3 regions of the Pectobacterium sp. HCp5_1 genome follow, and region 3 is predicted to be linked to each of the others. Evidence: predicted binding sites of a transcription regulator. Region 3 holds the regulator's gene; each other region holds the start of a gene.
The links. The regulator ArgR, encoded in region 3, controls arginine synthesis, uptake and breakdown. The targets are predictions, from matches to a motif close to ANTGAATAAAAATACANT.
Positions count from the first base shown of each region.

Region 1: a site for ArgR is predicted at 1,433-1,450, ahead of argC (N-acetyl-gamma-glutamyl-phosphate reductase). Genes of this name have one in related genera too.
Region 2: a site for ArgR is predicted at 975-992, ahead of argA (amino-acid N-acetyltransferase). Genes of this name have one in related genera too.

Region 1 is NZ_JAUMIO010000043.1:2,727-5,002, reverse strand. It holds gene argB (acetylglutamate kinase) at 1-252, opposite strand, end outside; gene argC (N-acetyl-gamma-glutamyl-phosphate reductase) at 290-1,294, opposite strand; gene argE (acetylornithine deacetylase) at 1,497-2,276, shown strand, end outside.
Region 2 is NZ_JAUMIO010000007.1:84,789-87,064, forward strand. It holds gene argA (amino-acid N-acetyltransferase) at 1-960, opposite strand, end outside; gene amiC (N-acetylmuramoyl-L-alanine amidase AmiC) at 1,325-2,276, shown strand, end outside.
Region 3 is NZ_JAUMIO010000006.1:191,011-193,286, forward strand. It holds gene mdh (malate dehydrogenase) at 1-658, opposite strand, end outside; gene argR (transcriptional regulator ArgR) at 1,128-1,598, shown strand; gene tsaD (tRNA (adenosine(37)-N6)-threonylcarbamoyltransferase complex transferase subunit TsaD) at 1,711-2,276, opposite strand, start outside.

The DNA of each region.
Region 1 (2,276 bases), on a different contig from region 3:
GTTGGCGGATCCCGCCAGCGCACCGGTGATAATGTCGATCTGATCGGCAGGCGTGACGCGCAGGCCGTTTTTCTTCACGACTGGCAGCGCCAGCTTTTTCATCAGGTCATCCACCAGACAGCCGCCGCCGTGCACAATCACCAGCGGACGCTGATGTTCCTGACGGTAAGCCACCAGTGCGGTGAACAGACGCTCCAGCGCTTCTTCGCTATCCAGTAAAACGCCACCTAATTTGATAATTAACGGATTCATTATGCTTCACGCCTCGAAATGTCGGGACCAGTAGTCATTAAATTAACGATTGGGTTTCAGGGAAACCAAAACGAATGTTCATGCATTGCACAGCCTGTGCCGCCGCGCCTTTCAGCAGGTTATCTTCGGTTGCCACCACGATGAGGTGTTCACCGTCAACGGAGAAACCGATATCGCAGAACGGCAGGCCGACAACGGATTTCAGCGCCGGAACGCCCTTGTCATACAGGCGAACCAACGGCTTATCGTGATAGGCGTTGTGATAGGCTTCGGCAACATCCTGCTGGGTGACGCTCGGTTGCAGGCGGCAGGTGATGGTTTCCAGAATACCGCGAGCGAAGTTGCCCAAATGCGGCGTGAAGATCACTGGCGTGCCGAGGTGCGTTGAAATTTCAGGTTCATGGCGATGGTTGAAAATACCGTACGGTTGAAAGCTGACTTCGCAGAAGCTGTTGGTCATAGACGCTTTACGCCCTGCCCCGCTCACGCCGCTCACGGCATTAATCACCGGCCATTGCGCCGGGTTCAGCAATTGCGCGTCCAGCAGCGGCTTCAGCGCCAGCTGTGCGGCCGTGGGATAACAGCCCGGCACCGCAATCAGCTGCGCGTGTTTTACGCTTTCAGCACGCCATTCGGCCAGCCCGTAAACCGCTTTTGCCAGCCAGTCAGGGTGCTGATGCTCAAAACCGTAGTAGCGACGATAAAAATCGGCATCCTGTACGCGGAACGCGCCGGATAAATCAAAAACGGTGCAACCTGCCGCCAGAAAAACCGGGGCCAGATCGTGGCTGACTTTATGGTCGGTCGCCAAAAAAACGACATCCACACCTTTCGCCGCTTCTTCCGCATCGGTCAGCGGTTTTACCGGTACATCAATGATGCCTTTGAGCTGCGGATGTAAATCAGAAATCAATTTTCCTGCATCGACACTTTGCGCAGAAACCATCAAAGCGGTTATGTTCATCTGTGGGTGACGGTTCAGGTAGAGCGCAAGCTCAGCGCCGGTATAACCACTTGCACCAACAATCAGCGTATTCAGCATGGGATCCGTATACCTTCTTACTTATCTATGAAACAGGTAACAGGGCTCACCAGCGTCGGTACGCTGTTCACCCGCGAAACTCAGTGAAAGTGACGAATCGCCATCGCCGTACCTTTGGGTTTCCTTTCGCTGAGCATTATTGTATTTTTATTCAAAATAAATGCATGAATATTGATACTATCCTAACCAGAGGCTGTCAACAGTGAAGATGAATTTACCCCCTTTTATTGAGCTATATCGGGCATTGATCGCCACACCGTCCATCAGTGCCACCGACAGCGCGCTCGATCAAAGTAATCATACCTTAATCAACCTGCTGGCAGGCTGGTTCGGCGATCTCGGCTTCCATGTGGAAGTCCAACCGGTTCCCGGCACCCTCAATAAATTTAATATGCTGGCGCGGATTGGTGAAGGAAAAGGTGGCTTATTGTTGGCAGGCCACACCGACACCGTCCCATTCGATGATGGTCGCTGGACGCGCGACCCGTTCACGCTGACCGAACATGACAACAAGCTGTACGGCTTGGGTACAGCGGATATGAAAGGCTTCTTTGCCTTTATTCTGGATGCGTTACGCGACATAGATCCGGCTAAGCTGACGAAACCGCTCTATGTGCTGGCAACGGCAGATGAAGAGACGACAATGGCCGGTGCCAAGTATTTCTCCGAATCCACGCAGATTCGCCCGGACTGCGCCATCATCGGCGAACCGACGTCGCTGCAACCAGTGCGCGCTCACAAGGGCCATATGTCCAACGCGATCCGCATTCAGGGGCAGTCCGGTCACTCCAGCGATCCTTCGCGCGGCGTGAACGCGATTGAACTGATGCACGAAGCTATTTCTCATCTGCTGGTATTGCGTAACACACTACAAGAGCGCTATCACAACCCGATTTTCCACATTCCTCACCCGACCATGAACCTCGGCCACATTCACGGCGGCGATGCCGCTAACCGCATCTGCGGCTGCTGTGAACTGCAT
Region 2 (2,276 bases), on a different contig from region 3:
CGGGCGAATCAGCTCCAGAATACCGCCAATGTCATTGATGGTCGCACGGCGAACCTGCTCGGCGCTTTCCATTACGATCTGCGTACCGATACCGTCACGTGAGAACAGTTCTTGCAGCAGCGCGCCGTCGTCCTGATAGCTGATCAGGTGGCTACGGCGTACGCCGCTGCGGCAGGCTTTGACCGCGCCGCGCAGGAATCGAACCGTACCCGAATGGTAATCACCAGCCTGTTCCAGTGCATCAATACGCTGCTGTGCATCGTCGGGGAACAGTTCGGAAATGATGTTGCCTTCTTCATTGGTCACACCCTGCGAGGAGCAGAAACCGATCATCTTTTCCGCTTTCAGCTTAATAGCGAGCTGGGTCGCGACCTCTTCCGAGGTTAAATTGAAACTTTCACCGGTGACTGAAACCGCAACCGGGCCGAGCAGCACAATTGCACCGCTATTCAGCTGGCGGTGAACGGCTTCTTCATCAATGCGGCGAATACGGCCGCTGTGGCAGTAGTCCACACCGTCATCCACGCCAAGCGGCTGCGCGATAATAAAGTTACCGCTAACGACATTAATGTGGGCACCTTGCAGCGGCGTGTTGTTCAGGCTCATCGACAGCCGGGCAGTGATGTCCAACTGCAGCATTCCTGCCGCCTGCTTGACCAGCTCCAGCGTGGTGCTGTCGGTGATGCGGGTATTTTTATGGTAGAGAGGTTCGTAGTGATGCGTTGTCAGGTTGGCATCGATCTGCGGGCGAGCGCCATAAACGACCACCAGCTTGATCCCCAGACTGTGTAGCAGCCCGATATCATTTACGATGCTAGAGAAGTTGGCATGTTCAATGGCTTCGCCACCTAACATGATGACAAACGTTTTGCCACGGTGGGCATTGATATAGGGAACTGAATGGCGGAAGCCCTGAACCAGTTCTGTACTCCGTTCCTTCACTGCGAGCCCTCTTTGCATTTTTATTCGTAATTTCTGTATTTTTATTCTTTATGACGTAAAAGGCAAGAGGAAGTATTAACCAGAAAAGTCAGGATTCTGTTTCATCTTGCTACCATGCCCTAAATAATTCGAGTTGCGTGAAGGCGGCAACCGCGCGAGTCCCCGGGAGCTTACATAAGTAAGTGACTGGGGTGAGCAAGAGAAGCCAACGCACATGCGGCTTGAAGTATGACGGGCATGCAAAGGATTTTTGCATGACAGCGTGGAACAGATTCGTTAAAGTTTTTGACAATTTTTACCTTTATTCATTTTTTAATGGCCTATCCCGTGCATTCGCAACACAACAATGCAGGATAGCGCACAGCAATCAGATCGGAGCGGCATGTCTCATTCGAATCATCATCTGACTCGACGGCGTCTATTACAAAGCGCAGCAGCAACCTGGCTGTTAAGCGTAAGTGGTGTAGGAATAGCAGCGACGACGCAGGTCGTGGCCGTGCGCGTCTGGCCGTCCTCCGCCTATACCCGCGTCACGCTGGAATCCAATCACCCGCTGAAATATAAACAGTTTAGTCTGAGTAATCCTGAGCGCATCGTGGTGGATATCGAAAACGTTCATCTGAACAGCGTACTGAAGGAGATAGCCAGCCAGTTTAAGTCAGATAACGACCCGCTGATTAAAGAAGCGCGCATCGGCCAGTTTGATAAAACCACGGTGCGCCTGGTGTTAGAGCTCAAGCAGCAGGCGACGACTAAAGTCTTTACGCTGGGGCCAGTGGCTGAATTCAAGCACCGACTGGTGCTGGATTTGTATCCCGCCGCAGGGCGCTACGACAACGAAGACGATCCGCTGTTGGCGCTGCTGGAGGATTACAACAAAGGCGATCTGGAACGTACGCTGCCAGCAGAAGCGCCGAAAGCCGGGAAAGCCGGGCGGGATCGTCCGCTGATTATCATGCTCGACCCCGGTCACGGCGGTGAGGATCCCGGTGCGATTGGCAAGAATAAAACGCGCGAGAAAGACATCGTGCTACAAATTGCCCGTCGCTTGCGCAAGCTGATCGACAACGAATCCAACATGAAAGCCTATATGACGCGTAATGAAGATGTGTTCATTCCGTTACGTGTACGGGTGGCGAAAGCGCGCAAGCAGCGTGCCGATCTGTTCATTTCGATTCATGCGGATGCGTTTACCAATCGAGCTGCAAGAGGATCGTCGGTTTTTGCCCTCTCGAAGAAAGGGGCAACCAGTACTGCCGCCAGATTTCTGGCAGAGACCCAGAACGAATCGGATTTGATCGGTGGCGTGAGCATGAGCGGCGACCGCTATCTGG
Region 3 (2,276 bases):
CACCTGCTTTGGCTTCAACAACCTCGGTGCCCGCATTCTGGATACGCTTGGTCAGATCGGCCACTTCCTGCTCGCTGAAGCTGATACCAGGAACCTGAGACAGCAGAGGCAGGATCGTCACACCAGAGTGTCCGCCGATAACAGGCACATTAATATCCTGCGGCTGTTTGCCTTTCAGCTCAGCAACGAACGTGTTGGAACGGATGATATCCAGCGTGGTGACGCCGAACAGTTTGTTTTTGTCGTATACGCCCGCTTTTTTCAGCACTTCGGCTGCAATGGCAACGGTCGTATTCACCGGGTTGGTGATGATACCGATACAGGCTTTCGGGCAAGTAACCGCAATTTGCTCAACCAGGTTACGCACAATGCCAGCATTGACGTTGAACAGATCGGAACGATCCATACCAGGTTTACGTGCCACACCTGCGGAGATCAGCACGATATCTGCACCAACAAGCGCTGGTTTAGCATCTTCACCGCTATAGCCTTTGATCTTCACTGCTGTAGGAATGTGGCTCAGATCGACGGCAACACCCGGCGTTACTGGGGCGATATCGTAAAGGGATAGTTCTGAACCTGAAGGAAGCTGGGTTTTGAGGAGGAGTGCGAGTGCCTGACCGATACCACCTGCTGCTCCGAGAACTGCAACTTTCATCCTAAACTCCTTATTATCATAAAATAAAAAAGTGCCGTGAATTCATTTGGTTATAAACAGAATATAAAAATGGGGATACGAGCAACCTACTTATCTTTCTACAAATGACATGAGAGACAAAAAATACGCTATGTCTCTAATAATAAATCAAAAACAACCATTCGTTTGAAAGGTAAGTAAAGTTAATAAGCTATTGAGCTATAACGCGGTGTTCATTCACGTGCGATTAACCTGTGCGCTACATTACACCGATCGATGGCGTCCAAACAACATCATTCTGATAACATTTGATTTACTTTTATGTGACGCAGGACGCATTTTTCGGACTACCCGAGAGTCGATTTTTTTTGAAAACAGCGACTAACGCATATCTGATGAAAGGGACTGGAATTATACGCGACTTAATTGCATAAAAATTCACACAACTGCATAATAGGAAGATTAACCATAACAATTAATCCGGTGCAGAATGCGAAATTCGACAAAACAAGAAGACCTCGTTAAAGCGTTCAAAGCGCTGTTAAAGGAAGAGAAGTTCAGTTCTCAAAGTGAAATTGTTCAGGCATTGCAAGACGAAGGATTTGAAAATATCAATCAATCCAAAGTGTCACGCATGCTAACGAAATTTGGTGCCGTACGCACGCGCAATGCCAAAATGGAGATGGTGTATTGTCTCCCTGCTGAACTTGGCGTTCCGACGACGTCCAGCCCGCTGAAGAATCTTGTGCTGGACGTAGATTACAATGATGCCGTTGTCGTGATCCATACCAGCCCTGGAGCCGCGCAGCTCATTGCTCGCCTGCTGGACTCACTTGGGAAGTCAGAAGGTATTCTCGGCACCATCGCAGGGGATGACACCATCTTCACCACCCCAGCAAGAGGCTTCAGCGTCAAACAGCTTTACGAAGCTATTCTGGTGCTATTCGAACAAGAGCTGTAACCCGCTCGTCCGCTATCGCTTTTTGTCATTCGTTCTTTGCTACGTATTTTTTACTACGTTTTCTTCGCTACGTGTAGACCCGCTACACGTAGCGACTATTGCGCTTAAGGCCTCACACCGCAGGCAGTTCAGCCAATGGCCAACGTGGCCGAACGGATACGCCCAGCGTCTGGCTCGCACCATGAACCAGACGTACACTGCCCGCATAAGCAATCATTGCCCCGTTATCTGTGCAGAATTCGGGGCGTGCATAAAACACTTCACCACCGCGTTTCGCCATCACTTCACCTAAGCGCTGGCGCAGCGTCCGGTTTGCACTCACGCCCCCCGCCATGACTAGTCGTTTAAAGCCCGTCTCATCCAGCGCGCGACGACATTTTATCGCCAGCGTATCTACAACGGCATCTTCAAAGGCACGTGCAATATCGGCACGCGTTTGATCGTCATCGCCGTTGCTACGAATCGTATTAGCCGCAAACGTTTTTAGCCCAGAGAAGCTGAAATCCAGCCCCGGCCGATCGGTCATCGGGCGCGGAAACGTGAAGCGTTGGGAATCCCCAGCCTGCGCCATTTTCGATAGCATTGGACCACCGGGATAATCTAATCCCAGCAATTTCGCCGTTTTATCAAACGCCTCACCCGCCGCGTCATCAATCGACTCGCCCAGCAGACGATATT